Regions from separate parts of the Clostridium omnivorum genome, predicted to be linked through region 1. Evidence: predicted binding sites of a transcription regulator. Region 1 holds the regulator's gene; the other holds the start of a gene.
The links. The regulator HrcA, encoded in region 1, represses chaperone genes, less so after heat shock. The targets are predictions, from matches to a motif close to TGTTAGCACTCNNNNNNNNNGAGTGCTAACA.
Positions count from the first base shown of each region.

Region 2: the regulator HrcA is predicted to act here: its motif matches at 1,773-1,803, upstream of dhaS (dihydroxyacetone kinase transcriptional activator DhaS).

Region 1 covers NZ_BRXR01000001.1:3,989,448-3,997,347, reverse strand. The annotation lists gene dnaJ (molecular chaperone DnaJ) at 1-398, opposite strand, end outside; gene dnaK (molecular chaperone DnaK) at 500-2,350, opposite strand; gene grpE (nucleotide exchange factor GrpE) at 2,428-3,045, opposite strand; gene hrcA (heat-inducible transcriptional repressor HrcA) at 3,118-4,155, opposite strand; gene hemW (radical SAM family heme chaperone HemW) at 4,354-5,478, opposite strand; gene lepA (translation elongation factor 4) at 5,576-7,381, opposite strand; gene bsdE14_RS18850 (hypothetical protein) at 7,488-7,757, opposite strand; gene bsdE14_RS18845 (stage II sporulation protein P) at 7,807-7,900, opposite strand, start outside.
Region 2 covers NZ_BRXR01000001.1:3,637,845-3,645,744, forward strand. The annotation lists gene bsdE14_RS17230 (ABC transporter permease) at 1-750, shown strand, start outside; gene bsdE14_RS17235 (hypothetical protein) at 864-1,025, shown strand; gene dhaS (dihydroxyacetone kinase transcriptional activator DhaS) at 1,153-1,716, opposite strand; gene bsdE14_RS17245 (S1C family serine protease) at 1,886-3,364, opposite strand; gene bsdE14_RS17250 (DEAD/DEAH box helicase) at 3,569-6,808, shown strand; gene bsdE14_RS17255 (zinc-ribbon domain-containing protein) at 6,997-7,164, shown strand; gene bsdE14_RS17260 (M56 family metallopeptidase) at 7,289-7,900, opposite strand, start outside.

The DNA of each region.
Region 1 (7,900 bases):
CCAAAAACGGCTTCTTCAAAGGTTAAGCTAAGAGTATATTCTATATCAGCACCCCGTTCAGGTCCATTACGTCTTTTTCCTGAAGAAAAGCCTCCACCGAAAAAGCTCTCAAATATGTCTCCAAAGCCTCCAATATCTGAGAAGTCAAATCCTCCAAAGCCTCCTTGACCACCATTAAAATCAGTAGTTCCAAATTGATCATATTGTGCTTTCTTTTGTGGATCTGAAAGCACTTGATAGGCTTCATTAATCTCTTTAAATTTTTCTTCAGCCTCTTTATCCCCCTGATTTTTATCTGGATGGTATTTTATAGCAAGCTTTCTAAAAGCCTTTTTTATTTCATCATCACTAGCACCTTTTTGCAGACCTAAAATTTCATAATAATCTTTTTTTGCCACGCTATTTTCCACCACCTAATATTACTTATATACTATTTACTATGAACCTAAATTAAGGGAAGGGTATATACCCATCCCTTATATATTATACATACATTTTTTTATTTGTCATCTTCTACTTTAAAATCTGCATCTACTACATTGTCATCATGAGCTCCTGCATTACCTGCATTGCCGCCCATATCTCCAGGATTAAAACCTGCTCCTTGTGCACCTGGATCTTGTTGATACAGCTTAGATGAAATACTGTAGAATAATTGAGTTAACTCTTCAGTAGCCTTCTTAATAGCTTCAAGATCATTTCCATCCTTAACAGCTTTTATAGCAGTTACTTTTTCTTCTATTTTAGCTTTATCTTCAGCAGAAACCTTATCACCTAGATCAGTAAGTGCTTTTTCTGTTTGGTAAACTATTTGGTCTGCATTGTTTTTAACTTCAATAGATTCTTTTCTCTTTTTATCTTCTTCTGCAAACTTTTCAGCTTCTTTAACAGCCTTATCTATTTCATCACTGGATAGGTTAGTTGAAGCTGTTATTGTAATATTAGCTTCTTTTCCTGTTCCTTTATCTTTAGCTGAAACATTAACTATACCATTTGCATCTATATCAAAAGTAACTTCTATTTGAGGAATCCCTCTTGGAGCTGGTGCTATTCCTGATAGTGTAAATGTTCCTAGAGTTTTATTGTCAGCAGCCATTGGTCTTTCACCTTGAACAACGTGAATTTCTACTGAAGTTTGACCATCAGCAGCTGTTGAGAATACTTGGCTTTTTCTTGTAGGTATTGTTGTGTTTCTTTCTATAAGAGCAGTAGCAACTCCACCCATAGTTTCTATTCCTAGAGTTAAAGGTGTAACGTCAAGCAGCAATACATCCTTAACATCTCCTGTTAAAACTCCAGCTTGAATAGCAGCACCTACAGCAACGCATTCATCTGGGTTAACTCCCTTTGATGGTTCTTTTCCTGTAAAGTTCTTAACAGCTTCTTGTACTGCTGGTATTCTTGTAGATCCACCTACAAGTAAAACCTTATCTATTTCATTTATTGATAAGCCTGCATCTTGAAGAGCCTTTTTCATAGGTTCTATTGTAGCTTCAACTAGATCATGAGTAATCTCATTGAATTTAGCTCTTGTAAGATTCATATCAATATGTTTAGGACCAGTTGCATCAGCAGTAATGAATGGTAGATTTATATTAGTTTGTAATGATGAAGATAATTCAATCTTAGCCTTTTCAGCAGCTTCCTTTAATCTTTGAAGTGCCATTTTATCATTCCTTAAATCAATTCCTTGCTCTGACTTGAAAGTATCAGCTATATAGTTCATAACTCTTTGGTCGAAGTCATCTCCACCTAATCTTGTATTACCATTAGTAGATTTAACTTCAAAAACACCATCACCTAGTTCAAGAATTGATACGTCAAATGTACCTCCACCTAGGTCATATACAAATATTTTTTGGTTTGTATCCATTTTGTCTAGACCATAAGCTAGTGATGCAGCAGTAGGCTCATTTATTATTCTTAGAACTTCAAGTCCTGCTATTTTACCTGCATCCTTAGTTGCTTGTCTTTGGCTATCATTAAAATATGCTGGAACTGTTATAACAGCTTGAGTAACTTTTTCTCCTAAGTATGATTCTGCATCAGCCTTTATCTTCATAAGAACCATTGCTGATATTTCTTGTGGAGAATGCTCTTTTCCATCAATATTTACTTTATGATTTGTACCCATTTCTCTCTTAATTGATATTATAGTTTTATCAGGGTTTGTTATTGCCTGTCTTTTTGCTACCTGACCTACTAATCTTTCACCATTTGCTTGGAATGAAACTACTGATGGTGTAGTTCTAGAACCTTCTGCATTTGGAATAACAACTGGTTCTCCACCTTCCATAACTGCTACACATGAATTTGTAGTACCTAAATCGATACCTATGACTTTTCCCATTTTTATTCCTCCTTAATAACTTTCTTATGCCAAACCGATTGTTTAGCAACCTCTTTTAATTTATAATAAGATTTTTTCTAGTTTGCTACCTTTACCATACTATGTCTTAAAACCTTGTTGCCTCTTTTGTAACCTTTTTGGAATACTTCTACTACTTGATTATTACCAAATTGTTCATCATCCACATGCATCACTGCATTATGGTAATTTGGATCAAAGCCTTCTTCTGTAGAAATTTCTTCTACCTGAAGCTTTTCAAAGCTGTCTTTAAATTGTCTTATGGTCATTTCTATACCTTTTTTTATGTCTTCAACACTACCAGTGACAGTAGCAGCTCTTTCCAAATTATCGAGAACAGGGAGCATCGTCTTTAAAACATCTTCGCAGGCATCTGTATAAATGCCTTCTTTTTCTTTCGCTGTTCTCTTTCTGTAGTTTTCGTATTCTGCAGAAACTCGTATAACTCTCTCTTTTAAAGCTTCTAATTCATTTTGAAGTTTTTGATTTTCATCAGATAACTTTTTATTGGAAGTTTGAAGTTCCTCAGCAATACCTTCAAGAGAAAGAATATGTTCCTGGTCTATCTCCTCAAACTCCTCGTCTTCTAGCTTTTCTGGATCTTCAAGAACTTCATCAGTGAATTTTTCATCAGTTTCATTTGCTTCAAATTGTTTTTCGTCTTCCCATTTTTCCATTGTCATTATCTTCTTCCTTTCCCTCTAAGCCATAGTATACTTATAAACAAGCCAAGTTTTACTGTGGTCTTTTTATCTATCATCTAAGAAAATCTGACCTATATTGTCATTTATTTCTTTAACCACCTTAGTTAGCAAGGTAATAATTTTTGAATAAGGAATTCTTGTTGGTCCAATGACCCCAATTGCCCCTAACGGCCTTCCTCCAATACTGTAAACTCCTGAAATAATGCTGCAATCTTTAGCTTGTTCTATATAATTTTCTTCACCAATACTAATAGAAATTCCATTTTTTACATCAAGAAGTCCGCTAATAGTTTCTTTGTTATTTAATAAGTATAGAAACTCCCTTGCTTTATCAATGTCATTGTACTCAGGATAGTTAAATATGTTTGTTGTACCCTCCATATATATATCCGAAGGATCACTACCACTTAAACTATCATAAAGTGCTGGAATTATAGCATCGAATATTTCTTCATAATTAATCAAGTCTTTTTTTAGATTATTAATTACAGCTAAATTAATTTCTTCAACAGTTAAGTTGTTAAGCCTTGCATTTAAAATACTTGTAAGCTTTGCTAACATTTCATTGCTTAAAGGCTTTTGAATTCTAATCATGTGATTTTTTATAAGTCCCGTATCAGTAATAATAACAGCTAATATATTGCTGTTATCTATGTTTAAAAGCTGAATAGACTTAATATAGCTCTTACTAGCGGAAGGTGCTTTTACAACACAAGTTAATTTAGTCATTTCTGATAACAACTGAGTTGCCTGCTTTACAATTTTATCAACTTCAAAAAGCGCTGCATTTATAAGTTGATTTTTAATTATAAGCTCTTCTTCATCACTTAGTTCAGTTACCCTCATAAGCTTATCTACATAAAGTCTATAACCTTTATCAGAAGGTTTTCTTCCAGAAGAACTGTGCAGTTGTTCGAGATAGCCCATATCCTCTAAGTCAGCCATTTCATTTCTTATAGTAGCTGAGCTGATACCCAAATCATATTTTTTTGCTATGGTTCTGGATCCTACAGGCTCTGCAGTATTTATATAATCATTTATTATTGCCTGAAGTATTCTAATTTTCCTTTCATCCATTTCCATATTATCACCTCATTTATTAGCACTCACTCGAGGTGAGTGCTAATCACTATGATTAAAAAATATCACTGTAACACTTTTTTGTCAATGCTTCATAAAAATCAAAAAAATATTATTATACATTTACAATTCAATTTAATTCATTCTATCTCGATATTTCTCGTTTTTACTCCTAGTTAATACTATATCGAATAATTATTACTATAATATAAAATCTGACATTACTATATTAGATAGTTCGATGCCTTTTGGTGTTAAAAAAAGCCTTCCTTCTTCCCTTTCTAGCAGCCTATTGTTTATATGCTTTTGTATTACAGCGCTATATATCCTATCTATTGACACATTAAATCTTTTCTCAAATTCATCAATAGAAATTCCTGCTATCTTTCTAAGTCCCATAAACATAAATTCTTCCATGTTATCTTCAATAGTGTTCTTACCTTTTTCAACAACAGCATTATTCTCTGTATTTATTTTCATAATATATTCTTCTATACTTTCAGTGTTTCTATACCTATACCCATCCATATATGAATGAGCACCAGAACCACATCCAATATAATTTTCTAAACTCCAGTAAACCAAGTTGTGTCTACATTCTCTTCCAGGTTTTGAAAAATTAGATATCTCATATTGAATATAACCTTGATTTTTTAGTAATCTTAGAGTTAAATCATACATTTTTCTCTCTTCATCTTCTTCTGGGAGAATAAGACTTCCCATTTCATACATTTTATAATAAGGAGTTCCTTCTTCAATAATTAAACTGTAGCAGGATATATGTTCTGGGTTAAGCTCTATACATTTCTTTAAAGTCTCTTCCCATTCCCCTACTGCTTGGTTTGGCAATCCGAACATAACATCAAAATTGATGTTATCAAACCCAATATCCCTAGCAATATTATATGTATCTATGAAATCCTGAACATTATGAACTCTTCCTAAGGCTTTTAAATGATGATTTTGGAAAGCTTGCAGTCCTATGCTCAATCTATTTACTCCCATTTCTTTAAAACACCTTAATTTTTCTGAAGTAAAACTCCCTGGATTCCCCTCTATAGTAAATTCATAATCATCCTTTAATCTGAGATCAGTGATAGTTTTGCTTATTTTCTTCCAGTTTTCTATAGACAAATAGGTGGGAGTTCCCCCACCTATAAAAATAGTTTCTATTAAATTATTGTTAACTTTTTCAATTTCTTTACATAATGCCTCTGTATAACTATCCATAAGCTTATCTTTTGAACTAAATGAAGGAAAATCACAATACAGGCATTTTTGTTTGCAAAATGGTATGTGTATATAAAGCGCTATGGATTTTTCCATATGTTTTCCTCCTTTATATTGGAACAAGGGTAACCTATTCTTGCCATTTTCTGCGGTAGGTTATCCCTAAAAGTCCATTCAGGACTTTTACCTACGTTTAATCTACTTTAAGTATTGACATAAACGCTTCTTGCGGAACTTCAACAGTTCCAATCTGTCTCATTCTCTTCTTTCCCTCTTTTTGCTTTTCAAGAAGCTTTTTCTTTCTTGTTATATCTCCGCCATAGCATTTTGCCAAAACATCTTTTCTTAAAGCCTTTACAGTTTCTCTTGCAATAATTTTGGCTCCTACTGCAGCTTGAATAGGAATTTCAAATTGCTGCCTTGGAATAACTTCTTTTAGCTTTTCTGCTATGCCTCTTCCTCTTGCATATGCTCTTTCTTGAGGTACAATCATTGAAAGAGCATCAACAATTTCTCCATTTAGTAATATATCAAGTTTTACAAGCTTAGTTTCTTCGTAACCTTTTAGCTCATAATCTAGTGATGCATATCCCTTAGTTCTTGACTTAAGTTGGTCAAAGAAGTCATAAATAATCTCATTTAGAGGTATATCATAATTTAACACAACTCTCGTTGCTTCAAGATACTGCATATCCTTAAAAGTACCTCTTCTATTCTGACACAAATCCATTACGGCACCAACATAATCTGAAGGTGAGATAATTGATGCTTTAACCACTGGCTCTTCCATATATGATATTTCACTAGGTTCTGGAAGATTTGTTGGATTGGTTAATTCAAGAAGAGTTCCATCTGTTTTCGTTACTTTATATATAACAGAAGGTGCAGTTGTTATAATATCAAGATTAAACTCTCTCTCTATTCTTTCCTGCATAACATCCATATGCAATAGACCTAAAAAACCGCATCTAAAACCAAAACCTAAAGCTATTGATGTTTCTGGTTCAAAGGATAGGGCAGCATCATTAAGCTGAAGCTTTTCAAGTGCTTCCTTAAGTTCTTCATACTTTGCTCCATCTACTGGATAAATTCCGCTATATACCATTGGTACAGCTGGTCTATAACCTTCTAAGGCTTCTTTAGCTGGTCTATCTGCTTCTGTTATTGTATCACCTACACGGGCATCTCTTACATTCTTTATAGATCCAGTTATATAGCCAACATCTCCAGCTTTAAGTTCACCTGTAGGAACAAATTGTGGAGCAAATACTCCTGCTTCCGTTACCTCATATACTTTTCCTGTAGCCATAAGCTTAATTTTAGTTCCAACCTTTACTGTTCCTTCTTTAATTCTTACATAACAAATTACACCTTTGTAGCTGTCATAATAAGAATCAAATATTAATGCCTTTAGGGGAGCCTCTTCATCTCCTGAAGGTGCAGGCACATGCTCTACAATAGCCTCTAATACTTGTTCAATATTTATTCCCGATTTAGCTGAAACTAATGGTGCATCCTCTGCATCAATACCAATGATATCTTCAATTTCCTTTTTAACTTCTTCTGGTCTAGCACTTGGCAAATCGATTTTATTTATAACAGGCACAATTTCAAGATTGTGATCTAGTGCAAGATAACAATTTGCTAAAGTTTGAGCTTGAATACCTTGAGACGCATCAACTATAAGGACTGCCCCTTCACATGCTGCGAGGCTTCTTGAAACCTCATAATTAAAATCTACGTGCCCTGGAGTATCAATTAAGTTTAGTATATACTCTTCTCCATCTGGCCTTTTATATATAAGTCTTGCAGCTTGAGCTTTTATAGTTATTCCTCTTTCTTTTTCAAGTTCCATGTTATCTAGTACTTGTTCTTCCATTTCTCGTTCAGTTAATGTTCCTGTTTTCTCTAGCAATCTATCTGCAAGAGTAGATTTACCGTGATCTATATGTGCAACAATTGAAAAATTTCTAATATGCTTTTGCCTGTCAGTTTGCATTTGTACTACCCCCATTACGTAATAAGTCAAAATACATTATACCACAATGGTTCTAGTTTATGTCAATATAAACTGTTTTAAGTAAAAAAATGTAACATAAAATATGCTAGTTGGCCTTATTAATAAAATTGTTCTCTATACTTTTAAAAACACCGGAAGTTTTTTCTGCAAGGTTACTTATAAGATTATTATTAAAATAAAATACATATTGTCCAGATTCTATGGTTAAATCAACTTTTCTAGGGTTAAAATTAATTTTCACAGCTGAATTATCTTTTATAAATTTGGGAAGTCCACTACTAACTTCTAAAACCCCATATCCTACAATTAATACGCAAAGAAATATGATTATAAAGTTCTTAATTTTTTGGTACATAAAAAAAGCACCTCCATTTTATAAGGATGTACTTTTTTTCCACTTTTATTCAATTTTTAGAATTAATATACTCGGCGATTATTCTAGCAATATACTTGGAGGTGTTTTTCGCCTCTTCAGTGGTATTTACATCAGAGCCTACT
Region 2 (7,900 bases), 350 kb from region 1:
ATTATGCTAAAGGACAGTTCAGGAAAAAGGTTAACTGCAGATAAAGTTATAATAACAAGACCTCTAGCTGATAAGCTTATGCTTAAACCACAGGATACAATTACAGTTGTTAACAAGCTAGACTCAAGAGAATACAACATCAAAATTGACAGCATAGCTGAAACCTATGTTGGAGAGAACATTTATATGCCATTATCAAGCTTTAATGAAATGCTTAACTACCCGGTAGATAGTTATATAGGACTTTGGAGTGCAGAAAAAATAGATATACCTGAAAACAAGCTTTTATCTACAGCTACCATTGATGATTTTAAAAAGTCCTTTGATTCTGTTACTCAACCTTTACAATATGCTGTTGGAACAATGTCCTTTTTTTCCTTTATAATAGGGCTAATTGTTATTTATGTGGTAACTTCTCTAGTTATTGAGGAAAACAAGGAAAGTATATCTCTTATGAAGATTATGGGCTATAGGAAGAAAGAAGTATATTCATTAATACTCAATAGTTCTGCTATAACAGTAGTGATAGGGTATATTTTAGGAGTTCCCCTTATACTTGCTTCACTTACTGCTATGTTTGCATCTGCTACAAAGGATATGAACTTCTCATTTCCAATAAGAATAGACTATATATATGTTTTAATTGGCTTTGTAATAATTTATCTAACTTATGAAGTATCAAAGATACTCAGCAGAAGAAAAGTAAATAGAATATCTATGTCAGATGCTCTAAAATCTGGACTAGAATAAGTAATGAAGCCTTGCTGCAATAGCAGGGCTTTATTACTTATCTTAGCACATATATAACATTTAATTTATGGATATGCTATAATAAGATAATTAAAAAATAGGGAGTGAACTAAATGGCAGATAAAAACATTGAAATAATGAAAAAGATTATTGAAGCAAAAAAGAAAAAGAGTGCTGAGCAAAGTGGAAGTGGTAGAGCTGAAAAGAATATAGGAAGTGCAAGAAAGGGCAGCAGAAGCAATAAGAAGACTGGCGGATTGTTTGACAAAGGCTAATAGTAAAAAGTTAAATACCAGTAGTTCACTTATGGAACTTGAAAATATAGGTATATTATTAGAAAACAATAAAAAATGCAGTGGATTCATTTAATAATTCCACTGCTATTTTTTTATTTGAAATATATCATCTTTTAGCGTGTCTAGTAACAGCTCTCAGCATGCTTCCTTCCACAATGTCTTTCAAAATGTTTACAATTCTTTCTGGAGATTCTTTCATACCGTTTTTTGCCCATTGAAGAGCAATACCTACAAAGGCGTGGTTATAAAAATCGCTTATAAAATTTTTATCCTCTTCACTAACGTCTAGACCATCAGCAACATGATCAAGCACATTTTTAATAAGTTCGTGGGTAACCTTAAATAGATATCTGTCAAAGCCATTTTGTTCGGGGGTATTGAGTGCATTAATATAAAATGCTTTATTGTTCATTAAGTACAATAAAATCCTGTATATTCCATCTATCCATGTGTCATAAGACTTATAATCAGCTATACTTTCAATGGCTTCAGTATAATAAATCCAATTTACAAGATCAAATTTGTCTTGAAAGTGATAGTAAAAGGTTGTCCTGTTAAGACCACAGTTGTCAACAATCATCTGTATAGATATTTTACTTAATGGAGTTGTCTCCATAAGTTGCTTTATGGATTCAGCAAGAGCTTTTTTAGTTATTAAAGATTCTGACATAATAACCACCTACTACAAAGATTAGTATTAATAAATACCTTATTCTACAAATTAAAGGTTAATGTTCATACTGAGATAATGCTAATATTATAGCAAAAAGCGGAGCTTATGACAACAAAAAGGAAGTCATTTTGACTTCCCCTAATATATTAATATTATTTGCTGCTGATTATTTACTTTCAGTTAGCTTTAGTGTAACAGTTTGCTCTTTTCCATCTCTATTAAGTGTAACTGACACTTGATCGCCTGCTTTGTGTTTTGCTTTAATAGTATTTACTTCATCAAAGGTAGTTACCTTTTGACCATCAAATTTAATTATTACATCTCCAGCCTGAATACCTGCCTTTTCTGCTGGACTAAATTCTGTAACTTGTTGAACGTAAAGTCCTACAGGCATATTGTATTGTTTTGATATTTCGCTGTCTATTTCTCTGCCTTGAATTCCTATTAATAAAATTGGTTTTGAAAGGTTTGATATTTTATCCTTTATAGCATTTATAGGAATTGCAAATCCAAGACCTTCAACTCCACTTTCCTTTATTTTAGCAGTATTTATACCTACTACTTGACCTCTAGAATTAATAAGTGGTCCACCACTGTTACCGGAGTTTATAGCAGCATCGGTTTGGATATAAGTAGCTTTATTAGTATCACCACTTATTTTTCTATTAAGTGCACTTACTATACCTGTAGTTACTGAGCCAAAAAAGTCTGTGCCTAGAGGATTTCCAATAGCAACTACTTCTTCACCTACTTGAAGGCTGTTCGAGTCTCCAAGTTCTACAACAGCTGGTATGTCAACCTTATCTGTTATTTGAACTACAGCTACGTCATAATTAGCATCATAGTTAACCACCTTTGCATTAGCCTGTTTACCATTGCTTAATACAACTTTTACTTGTTGAGCTCCTTCTACAACGTGATAATTAGTAAGTACATAACCTTCTTGACTTATTATCATTCCTGAACCTACGCCTTGCTGTACACCTTGTCTCCCGAAGAAATCTTGCTGCCCTTGAATAGTAGTTGTTACTGCTACTACTGCTGGCCCTACCTTCTTAGCTATTTCTGTAGCTGACATAGCGCTGCCAGTTGTAGATAGCTGAGTTGGATGATTATCATATACAGTAGTTGCTGCTTGAGTACTGCCGGATATAGATTTATATAGTGGTGAATTTTTAAATAGGCTGGTGTTAGGTAGTCCGTATAGAATAGCAGCTCCTGAAGCAGCCCCACCTATTGTTGTACATACAACACCTACAAGTACGTAGGACATGACCTTTTTAAACATACCAGGTTTCTTATTAGTTTTTTTCTGATTATAGCTATTATAATTACTTGATGTATTATTATTGTCATTTATGCTGTTAAAGTTAGCTTTAATATTACTGCCATTCATATTTTCACTAAAGGTATTTTCAACAGGTATTGAAGGTTTTACTTCAGTGTTTTCTTCAGATATAGCATTATTTACTGGTTCTGCTTCGTTTACCATTACAAAGTTTTCACCAAGAACTAGATTATCACCGTATTGATTCAATTCGCTAGTGATATCAAATTTTTCAGCTTCTACATTATCTTCATTAGTGATATTAAAGCTTTGAGGTTCCATATTTTCACCGTTTGGTCTTTGTGTATTATTTTCCATATATAATTCCTCCCAATCTATATTGGATTTATATCTATCTTATGTATTATAAGATAGAATACTTTTATGTCAATTTTGTGACAATGATGTAAAGAAATTTAAAATTTCACACCTAAAATTGAAAACAAATTGTTAAAAGCACAAAAATCAAATATATGATATAATAAAAGGATTAGAAAAATCAATGGTATTTTGGAGAGAAAAATGGTTAGAGAAGACATGCTATTACAAATATTTAATGAAGAAACCAGTGGTAAAAATCATATAAGCGGTCAAAGGGTACTGAATAATGATTTGGTCTCTTCTATAGATATTTCTGGCGAAGAAGAATTAGTTTGTATAAATGGAAATGTAATATCCGAGGGTCTTTTTAATGAATATAAGACTAAAATTGAAATGGATATAAAGAAGAAAAGTATTTTTTCTACATTCTGCAGCTGTGAAGATTATGAAAAAAATGAGTTTAAAAAGAGAAACTATTGCTGTAAGCATTTAGTAGCAACTTATTATAAAGCATTAGAGGACCTAGCAAAACACCCATTATTATATGAGGATGAAGCAAAGGACAGATTAGCGAGTAATAATAGCAGCATACTCTCAATTCTTTTAGGAGATGAAAAGGATAAAGATGAAATAAAAATTGAAGTATTCGTTAATAAAAATCAGTGGAGTTATAATTTAAATGCTGAGTTTAAGATAGGGCTTAATTCTATGAGCTCAAATAATCTTTATGTATTAAAGGATATAAATCAGTTTTTATTCAGTATTTATAATAACACCCCAATAGTCTTCAGTAAGAATTTCACTTTTGATATGAAAATTCAAAGATTCAGCACTAGGGATAAAAGGCTAATTGAGTTTATTGAAATGCTTATGGATATGGATAGAGATCATAGATATAGCAAAAGTGGAGAGAGTATTATTGATGGAAAGTATGTAAATATTCCTATGTATATGGTTAGAGAGTTTTTTAGAGTTATAAGAAAGCATAGAGTATATTTAAATGAGGGATTCTTTTTTAGACCTGTAGAAACAGAAATTTTGCTGGAGGCACCTTCTTTAGACTTTGACTTGAAGCTTATAAAAGAGGATTATGTACTTAAATCACCAGGGGGAATGCCTGAGGCTTTAGGTTCTAAAAATGATGTTTTTTTATATGGCACCAGCATATATCTCCCGGACTATGAATTTTGCTACAAGATAAGACCGTATCTGCAGGTCTTTAATGAGGCAAAGGTTATAACTATGCCAGCAGAGAAAGAGGAATCCATACTGAGAAATTTGATACCGGACCTAAATCTGTTATCACAAGAGGTCACATTGTCTAAGAATATAAAAGAGAAAATTGTTATGTCTCAGTGCAAATTTAATTTTTACCTTAATAAAGAGGGAAAAGACATAACTCTAGCAACAAAGGTGATGTATGGGGCTTATGAATTTAATATTTTTGAAGATTTTAAAGATAAGATAATATATAGAGATTCCAAAAAAGAAGCATTAGTAATTTCTAAACTGAGAGCTTTAGGATTTTCTGAATCTAAGGGAAAGTTCTATTTATTAATGGATGATGATTATATATTTAGATTCTTAAAATATGAAATTTCAAAGCTTCAGGAATTAGGAGAAGTGTTTTATTCAGAGAACTTTAAAGGGTTAAAAGCTATAGGCTCTAAAGGAATTGTAGGAGATATAAAGGCTGGCAAATATAATTATTTTGAAATGGACTTTAAGATAGGCGACATTCCTCCAAAAGAAACAGCTGAAATATTAAGGGCATTTAGGGATAATTTAAAATACTATAAGCTTAAGGGTGGAGAGTATTTGGATCTAGAAGAATTAGAACTTAATAAACTTTTAAAGCTCTTGGATGCAGTGAGTAATAAGAACATAAATGAAAATCGTATAGAAATACCTAAAAATAAAGCTGCATTTATCAATGACTTTATTCAGGATGAAGGTATTAGGTACATAAATGGAACTGAAGAACTTAAAGAAGTGAGTGATAAATTTAAAAACATTGAAAAGGTTAAATTCAAAGTGCCAGAGGAACTTAAGGGGACTTTAAGAGAATATCAAAAGGTTGGTTACAATTGGCTTAAAACTTTAGACTATATGGGCTTTGGAGGAATTTTAGGCGATGAAATGGGACTTGGCAAAACACTCCAAACAATTGCCTTTATTCTATCTAATAAGAGCAGCAAGACTCTGATTGTAGCACCAACCTCCTTGATATATAACTGGACCTCTGAGTTTGAAAAGTTTGCACCTTCTGTTAGAGTAGCAGCTGTTAATGGACCTAAGGAAGAAAGAGAAGAGATTATAAAGGAATTGCAAAACTATGATGTATTTATTACTACCTATAATTTATTGAAAAGGGATATGGAAAGCTATAATTCAGTAGAATTTGATTATTGCATATTAGATGAGGCTCAATATATTAAAAATTCAAATTCACAAAATGCTGCAGCTGTAAAAGAAATAAAAGCTATAAATAGATTTGCTCTTTCTGGCACACCTATAGAAAATTCACTTATGGAATTATGGTCAATATTTGACTTTATTATGCCGGGCTATCTATATGACGAGAAGAGATTTAGTGTAAGGTATTATAAGAGACTGAGAGAAAGTCCTGAAATAATAAATGAACTAAACAAACTAATAAAGCCATTCATACTTAGAAGAAAAAAGAAGGATGTTATAAAGGAACTGCCGGATAAAATTGAAAAGAACTTAATGGTAACAATGGAAGAGGAACAAAAAAAGATTTACAAAGCTTATGCAAATTATGCTGTTGAGTTAATTGAAAAGAGAGTAAAGGATTATGAATTTAGAAATAGCAAAATTGAAATCCTTGCTTATATAACAAAGCTGAGACAGCTGTGTTTAGATCCATCAGTGATAATGGATAATTATACTGGAGTAAGTGCTAAAATTGAAGCTCTAGTAGAACTGCTTCAGCAGAGTATAGAAGAGGGACATAGAATACTTATATTTTCACAATTTACCTCAGTTTTAAAAAATATAGGGAAGAGAATTTCAGCAGAGGGAATAAGTTATAGTTATTTGGATGGTTCAATTTCATCGGAAAAGAGAATGGACATGGTTACCAGTTTTAATGGTGGAGAGAACTCGGTATTCTTAATTAGCTTAAAGGCTGGGGGAACGGGACTTAACCTAACTTCTGCAGATGTAGTAATTCACTTTGACCCTTGGTGGAATCCAGCAGTAGAGGAACAGGCTACTGACAGGGCACATAGAATAGGACAAAAGAATGTTGTGGAGGTTATAAAGCTTATAGCCAAAGGAACCATTGAGGAAAAGATTGTATCTCTCCAAGAGGAAAAGAAAAAACTAATATCACAGTTAATGGGGGAAGAATTGTCAAAGGCAGATGGCTTTGCGGATTTAACAGAGGAGGAAATTTTGGGACTATTCCAAGCATAGGTATAGTAAATAAAAATTATTTACTATATATGTTGATTATTATTTCTATATGTGTTATACTTAAAAAGCGTTGGATGTTTGAAAATATCTAACACTAAGATTTAATTTGGTGAACAACATATCCTCTTTTATAGAAGTATTTGTTAATCTAATTTTTTCTTAAATTCTAAAAAAGGAGGAATGTTTAAATGGCAGATAAGACTTTAGTATGCAAAGATTGCGGAAAAGAATTCATATTCACAGAAGGCGAGCAAGCTTTCTACAAAGAAAAAGGATTCGAAAATGAACCACAAAGATGCCCAGATTGTAGAAGAGCTAGAAAGCAACAAAACAATAACAGAGGCTTCAGAAGATAGTAATTAGTTTACTAGTACCCTATAGGATTATTCCTATAGGGTTTTTACTTTTAGAGACAAAAATGGTGCCGCAAACTATTTTAAAATAGTTCTGCTGCACCGTTTTATACTTTTGAAGAGGGATTTATTTGAAGCGTACAGCTTCTATTCCCCAATTGTCAAACTTATCTATCAACCATTTTCCGTTTTCATATTTCAAAAGAGCTTCTCTTTTAGCAGGTTCTTTTAATCCAATTGTATCAGCAGTAAATTCTATATATATACTTGATCTACTTATTTTTTTTGAAGTTATTTTTCCGCCCGTTATGTCTATATTCAAGCCAGCTTGACCTTCGATTAGGTAATAAATATGATTATTAATTACGATGATAGAGCTTTTTAGTTTAGCTTTAAAATCATCAGTAAAAAATTTATCTAGTGATATTTCCTTATTGAGAAATGCATTTAAAGAGCTATCATCACATATTTCTTTTGGAAGCTTAGAATAAAAATGGTCATTCATTTCTATTTCAGGATAATTGTATTTATCTTTTATTTTTTCTATACCTCTTATGCTGGTATTTCCGTTACTTAGTAGCTCTAATATTTGTTCGTCTGTGATTGCTGGTATGTCATCTGTATTATTTTTTATATTAGTACTGCTGCTCCCTGGTGTAGAGTTGCTATTGGTTACTGTGTTTTTTTCTGAGGATTTTGAGTTATTACTAGTTAAAAAAGAATTATTATCCGCTTCATT